DNA from 3 places in the Streptomyces sp. NPDC059010 genome. Region 1 is predicted to be linked to each of the others. Evidence: riboswitches for the same ligand, from Rfam matches in the RefSeq annotation. Region 1 holds a riboswitch; each other region holds the start of a gene.

Region 1 (2,252 bases):
GGGTCGGGGCGGGCAGGTCAAGGGGGGCGTCGAGCGCGGTGAGGGTCGTGCTCTGCTGCTGCCCGGTGTAGGCGGCGAGCAGGTCGCGGGCCCGGCCGAGCTTGCGCTGGTTCTGTTCCTTGGTCGTCCGCAGCGCGGATCGCTGCTGCGGATCGCCTGTTGAACCGCCTGTTGAACCGCCTGTTGAACCGGCTGCCGACCCGGTCGCCGTGGGTTCGGCGGTTGGGGCGGGCAGGGCGAGGGCGGTCTGAGTGATCGAGTCGCTCGGGGCGGCGACGGGGCCGGCGGTCAGCTCCGGGATGGGTGCCGTTGTCGCTGTCGCTGTCGCTGTCGTGGCCGGGGCGGGCGGCAGCTCGGCGATCGGCGCGGCGGGCAGCTCCAGGGCGGCCCGGCCGGGTGCTTGCAGTGGCAGGTCGCTGAGGCCCTCCAGCGCGCGCTCCGGCTGGCGTGCGGGCCGTGTGCCGGTGGGGCGGTCCGGCATTCTGTCGCGCGGCAGTGCCGCCGGGACTGTCGGGCCCAGCTGGGAGCGGGCCGCGTCGAACCACTGCCGGGTGACGTTGTCGAGGGCGGGGTCGCTGCGCCTGCTGTCATCGGCGCGGCCCGCGGCGCCGTACCCGCGTCCGGCGTCCGTCGGCCGGTCGGCGCGCTTGCGGGGGCCGGTGGCCGACGCGCGGGTGGCGTTGAAGGTCCCGGTGTCGGATTCGGCCTGGTCATAGAGGGAGCTGACCCGTCGGCTGACCTCCTCGCGGCTCGGCGTGTCGTCCCCTGCGGAGGGGGCGGCGTTGGCCGTCTGGGCGAGCAGGGCCACTGAGGTGAGGGCCGCCGATGCGAGTGCGGAATTGCGCATGCCGGGGAGGCTCAATGCCCCCGGACGCGCGGTGCGTTCCGGCGCCATGGGCGACGTACTCCTTCCGTGCTCCGCCTACCGAGTTAGCGGTGGGGGTCCCCCCAGGCCGTTAAGGCTCTGGGGGAGGGTTCGGGCGGTTGTCCGGAAGGTTTGCCCTACGGCCCTTGCCCCGAAAGGCGGTTGGGCCGATTCACCCCAAGTTCGGTTGGGTCCCCGGCTCCAGTGGCCCATGCGGGCGCACCGGACTCGGCGGAGGCCGCGCGTCCCGGCGGGTTCGCCGGAGGTCGTCGTGCGGCCTGAGGCGTAACCTAACCAACTTGTGTGACTCGCGTGAAGGTTGACGTATGAAATGTCCGATACGTTTTTGTGACCTTCGACGCTCGGGGCGGAAAGAGGGCCTGGCTCACTGCGCGGTGCGTCGGCTCCGCCACGCCTCGTAGTGATCGAGGACCGTCCGCTCGATCGGGCGGTAGGTGATGCCGAGTTCGCTCACGCTGCGGCTGTTGTCGACGCGGAAGCGGATGCCGAGGTGCCCCCGGATGTAGTCCTGGGTCAGTCCGAAGGCCGGCCCCAGGATGCGTACCGGCCAGTGCGGGAGCGCGGTGCGCGGCAGGCGGAGGTCGCGGGGACGGCGGCTCAGGATGATGCGGGACATCTCCTGGAAGGACGTCATCGTGGGAGCGGCGAGGATGTAACGGCCCTTCGCGTCCGGGTTCTCCGCCGCCGCGATGTGCGCATCGGCCACCTCGCGCACGTCGACCGTGGTGAAGCTGAAGTCCGGGGCACCGTAGAAGAAGTAGCCCTTGAACAGTTCCTCCAGCAGGAACAGGCTGCCGGACTCCGAGGCGGGGGTGAGGGAGGGGCCCAGGATCAGGCCGGGGTTGACCGACACCATCCGCCAGCGGCCCTGGGCTGCCTCCGCGTCCCAGGCCGCCCGCTCCGCGACCGTCTTGGCGTAGTGGTACGGGTTGTTCTCCACCGTGCTGGTGGTGTTGAAGTACCGCTCCGACAGCACGCCGTCGTCCATGGCCAGGACGTCCGCGTAGTCGCCGAAGATCGCGCCCACGGTGGAGGTGAGGACGAGCCTTTCCACCGTGGGCGTCCGCTCGATCGCCGCCAGCACGTTGCGGGTGCCGAGCAGGGCAGGGTCGACCATCTCCCGACGGCCGTCCTTGATCTTCTCCGGCATACGGAACGGCGACGCCACATGGAACACCGTCCGGCATCCGCTCATCGCCTCGTCGAAGGAGCCCTCGGTCAGCAAGTCGGCCTCGAACAGCGACAGTTGACCGGGATGTGCCTCCTGCATCGCCCGCAGGGGCCGCAGTTTGGCCGTGGCCGCCGTGCTCCGCACGGTGGCGTGCACCGGGTAGCCGCGCTCCAGCAGCCGTTTCACCAGATGACT
Region 2 (2,252 bases), on a different contig from region 1:
ATCGTCGGGGGACCGGACGTCGACGGCGTTCCAGAAGTTGTTGAGGTCGGAGACACGGTCGTTGGGGCCGCCCTCGGAGACGGCGGTGGCCGTGTACTGGAGGACGTACGGCCCTTCGAGCCGCTTCTTGAACCACACCGTGGCGCCGCTGGGCACGTCGATCTCCAGCACTCCGTGCGACGCGGTGACGGTGCCGCCGTCCTGGAGTTCGGTCACCCACCGGCCGAGGCCGTGACGGAAGTCGTCGCGAGCGACGAGCCGGCGGTGGGGAGCGGCACCGGCCGGGCCCGCGGGAACGAGCGTCCCCAGTGCGGCGCCGGCGGCCAGGGTTCCGAACGCTCTGCGTGTGGTCGTCACGGGTTGGGCTCCTTCGCGGGCGGGGGCGGAGGCGGAGGCGGAGACGGATGGAAAGCGCTTGCACCGTCAATGGAGATCACCCTCTCCCGCCACTCCCACGTTGTCGACACCCCCGGACACACCGAAGGCCGGACCCGGGGATCGGGGTCCGGCCTTCGGAGGCGTGTCAGGCGAGGCGGTCGGCGGGGGGTCAGCCGATGGCGACGCCCTTGGCACGGAGGTAGGCGACCGGGTCCACGTCCGAGCCGTAGTCCGGCGTGGTGCGGATCTCGAAGTGCAGGTGCGGGCCGGTCACATTGCCGGTCGCGCCGGAGAGACCGATCTCCTGGCCCGCGGTCACGGTCTGGCCGGCCGAGACGGAGAGCGAGGAGAGGTGGCCGTACTGGGCGTAGTAGCCGTCGGCGAGCTGGATGACGACCTGGTTGCCGTAGGCACCGCCCGAGCCGGCGGAGACGACGGTGCCCTCGCCGACCGCCTTCAGCGGGGTGCCGGTCGCGGCGGCGAAGTCGACGCCGGTGTGGTAGCCGCTGGACCACATGCTGCCGGCCACCTTGTACGCGGTGGCGACGGCGGCGGAGGACACGGGAGAGGTGAAGCCGTTGACGGTGCTCGCGTTGTCGGCGGCCGTGGTCGTCTTCTTCGGCGCGGAGGACTTCTCGGCCGAGTCCTTCGAGGACGACTTGGACGACTCGGACGCCGAAGAGGAGGACGGGGAGGAGGACTTGGGGGCGCTCGCCCCGGCCTTCTTGCCGCCGATCGAGAGCTTCAGGCCCGGGTGGATCAGCGACGGGTCGCTGCCGACGGCCTCACGGTTGTCGGCGTAGAGCTGCTTCCAGCCACCGTCGACGCTCTGCTCGTCGGCGATCTTCGCGAGGTAATCGCCGACCTTCACCGAATAGGTGTGCACAGCCGTCTTCTTCTCGGCGGCCTTCTTCTGGACCGTCTTCTTCTCGACGACCGGAAGGGACTGAACGGCCTTTTCCGAAACGGAATGAGAGGGAGCGGCGTGGGCGCCGGTGGCCCCGATGAGCGGGAGGGCGAGAGCGGCGCCACCGGTTCCGGCGACGGCGATGGAGCGGGTGAGGCGCGGGGACTTCGGGCGGCGGTGCTTACCCTTCGCGGGCATGGCGAATTCCTCTCCGGCGCCTACGAGGTGAGCTGTCGGGTGCGGGCTGGAGATGCCCGGTCGCGTGGGGACGCGACTTGACCCCAAGCCTGTTCCAGAGACCGGAACAGGCGGTTGTACCTGTGGGTCCCCCGCTCCTGCCAAGGTCGGGTGAGTTTGCGCGGGTTCCGGTCGGCGGCAGGATTCGGCGTCCGTCCGGATTGGTTGGGAACGTAAGCGAGGAAGACGCACGGGAACAAGTGAGAGGTTCCGTCCGAATGCGTTCCCGTTGATCCCTTGTGGGAATTCTCGGTCACCCTGCGTGAATTATGAGTGCGTCGCCCTACTCAAAACCCCTTGAAAGACGCGTGAATTACGTGAACATGACGGGCGACACACGGTCACGACTATGACGCTCCTCACGTGACATTGCTCCAGCCGCCTTTACTGCAGAGCGAGTTGGAATTAAGGCATCAATTCGGACAGAACCCCTAGATGCGACGCAGCCGGATAACTGCCGCATCGAGATCGCCGCGCAATCCGATGAATAGTCCGTGATGCTGCAATACGGCACCTCGATACACTTCGCCCGTTTCGCGGCATTGATACGACGCTGTCGGGTCCAGCCCGCGCAGCCGCAGCGCCGGTGCGGCCTCGCCGTAGCTCTGCGCCTGGAGCCAGGCGAGGACGACGGTCTCGTCGCCGAGCACGTACTGCACGGCGCTCAGCCCGCCCCTCGGGGGCCGCAGCCGGTAGAGGTCGCCGCGCTGGACAACGGGCCGGATCTCCT
Region 3 (2,252 bases), on a different contig from region 1:
GCGGAGCTCGATGGCCTCGAAGGCGCCGGTGGAAGCGCCGGACGGAACGGCGGCACGACCCGTGCTGCCGTCGTCGAGGCCGACCTCGACCTCGACCGTGGGGTTGCCTCGGGAGTCCAGGATTTCCCGGGCTACGACGACGTCGATGGACGGCACGAGCATCTCCTTCATGGGATGTGACGCGGGTACGCAGACCGTGGTGGGTACTGCGAGACGAGCCTAACCGGCTCCGGGGCTTCAGCCACTGGTCGACCGCCCCGTGGACAGAACCGAGAGTAAATTGTTTCCGAACGAAACAAAGACACGGTACAAAAAGCCCCGCCCCGGTGCGTACGGGGGAAGACGCACCGAGGCGGGGAGTTCGTGGGGACGGGGGTGAACCTCACGACGCCCTCACTCTCACTTCCACGGATGTGAGGGCGCTGTGGTTCAGCTGTCGCCCGGGTACAACTTCGGGCGCGGCCCTTACTTCAGGTGCAGCTGCTGACCCGGGTAGATCAGGTTCGCGTCCTCGACGATGTCCTTGTTCAGCTTGAAGAGCTTCTCCCAGCCGCCCTTGACGTCGTGCTTCTCGGCGATGGAGCTGAGGGTGTCACCCTTGACGACCTTGTACTCGCCGTCGCCCTTCTTGACCTTCTTGCCGGTCGGGGTGGTGACGGTCTTGGTGCTCTTCTTGGCGGCCGGGCGGTCCGTGGAGCGGGAGGCCGACTGCTGCTCGGAGGAGCGGGTGGTGCTCTCGCTGCTCTGCGAGGAGCCGCTGGAGGAGGAGCCGCTGGGGGAGGCGCCGGACAGGCCGACACCGCAGCTCGGCCAGGCACCCTTGCCCTGGCTCGCGAGGACCTTCTCGGCTATCTCGATCTGCTGGGCCTTGGTGGCCTGGTTGGCGGTGGAGGCGTACGCCGTGCCGCCGTACGCGGCCCAGGTGGAGGCGGAGAACTGCAGACCGCCGTAGTAGCCGTTGCCGGTGTTGATCGACCAGTTGCCGCCGGACTCGCACTGCGCGACGGCGTCCCACTCGGAGGTGGTGGCGGCGGAGGCGCTGCCTGCGGCCATCAGCGGAGCGGCGACGGCGGCGGCACCGGTGACGCCGACGACGGCGATGGCGCGAGCGGCCTTGGACGGACGACGGTGCTTGCCCTTGCTGGAGAACAGCATGGAGAGATCCCCTCACCGACGCCTGCGAGGTGAGCTGTCGGGTTCGGGCCGGTTGAGTTGCCCGGCCGCGCACGCTCGCCTCTCGGCTCCCGTTGCGCGGCTTCACCCCAAGCCGACTCCGGCCGTCCGGCCCCGAAGGGCCTCAACTGCCGGACCCGGCGCAAACCTTGGGTCCCCCGCTCCTGCCTACGGCGCTTTACGCGACGACTGTTCCCGTACGGCCGCTGGCAGGATTCGGCGTTGCGGCAGCCGGGGCTCGTGGTGACGAGCGATCACGACCGTAGACAAGCGATTCCCGGAATTACAAAGACGATCAGGGCTTCTGAGATCTATCTCTCACTGCATTCAAAACGGACATTACACGCGAACCGTGACGCGAACTCCGGCTGTTTTTCGCCCTGTTCGGTACCTATTCGGCGGGGACGTCCAGGGTCTGACCGGGGAAGATGTGGTCCGCGTCAGCACCGATGGCGCTCTTGTTCGCCTTGTACAGCGCGCGCCACCCGCCGTCGAGGTCAAGGGAGTCGGCGATGGAGGCGAGAGTATCGCCGGCGCGGACGGTGTACGAGGCGTGGCGACCGGAGGGCTTGGTGGCGCTGTCGGCACCCTCGCTCTCGTCGGCGCTGGGGCCGCGGTGGCGCCCGGTGCCGGCCTCGGCGTCGGCCGCCGTGTCGTCCGTTCCGACGTCGAACGCCCCGGTGTCGACCAGGCCCGAGGAGCCCTCGTCCTGTGCGGAGTTGTCCTGATTGTCACTGTCGGGCGTCAGCGTGGGGGAGCTGTCGGGCGACTGCGAGACATCTGCGCCGGAGGACGTGTCGGACTTGGAGGAGTTGTCGGCCTCAGGGGATGAAGAAGACGAAGAGGGTGAAGAGGAAGAAGCGGAGTAATCCTGGGAGGATTCGGACGAAGTGTCCGAGGAGCCGCTGGGCGACTTCGAGGGGTCGCCGGAGTCGTCGGAGTCGCTGGAGCCGCCGGACGAGCCCTTGGACTCGGACGACCCAGACGACGTGGACGAATCGAGCAATCCGGAGGATCCGGACACCTCGGACGGCGAGTCCTCCTCGACGCCCGTGTCCAGGTCGACCGAACCGGACTCC

What was found. Region 1 has a riboswitch for cyclic di-AMP ahead of ACFWYS_RS11415 (C40 family peptidase). Riboswitches for the same ligand answer to the same signal wherever they lie in the genome.
Region 2: linked by a shared signal. The riboswitch ahead of ACFWYS_RS09980 (M23 family metallopeptidase) and the one ahead of ACFWYS_RS11415 (C40 family peptidase) in region 1 are both predicted to bind cyclic di-AMP.
Region 3: linked by a shared signal. The riboswitch ahead of ACFWYS_RS18135 (transglycosylase family protein) and the one ahead of ACFWYS_RS11415 (C40 family peptidase) in region 1 are both predicted to bind cyclic di-AMP.

The regions. Positions count from the first base shown of each region.
Region 1 covers NZ_JBHYJA010000009.1:59,494-61,745, reverse strand. The annotation lists gene ACFWYS_RS11415 (C40 family peptidase) at 1-847, opposite strand, end outside; cyclic di-AMP (ydaO/yuaA leader) riboswitch at 904-1,109, opposite strand; gene ACFWYS_RS11410 (NAD-dependent epimerase/dehydratase family protein) at 1,251-2,252, opposite strand, start outside.
Region 2 covers NZ_JBHYJA010000007.1:250,338-252,589, forward strand. The annotation lists gene ACFWYS_RS09975 (DUF6250 domain-containing protein) at 1-357, opposite strand, end outside; gene ACFWYS_RS09980 (M23 family metallopeptidase) at 548-1,483, opposite strand; cyclic di-AMP (ydaO/yuaA leader) riboswitch at 1,488-1,646, opposite strand; gene ACFWYS_RS09985 (alpha-galactosidase) at 1,954-2,252, opposite strand, start outside.
Region 3 covers NZ_JBHYJA010000015.1:84,018-86,269, forward strand. The annotation lists gene eno (phosphopyruvate hydratase) at 1-156, opposite strand, end outside; gene ACFWYS_RS18135 (transglycosylase family protein) at 466-1,155, opposite strand; cyclic di-AMP (ydaO/yuaA leader) riboswitch at 1,160-1,359, opposite strand; gene ACFWYS_RS18140 (transglycosylase family protein) at 1,565-2,252, opposite strand, start outside.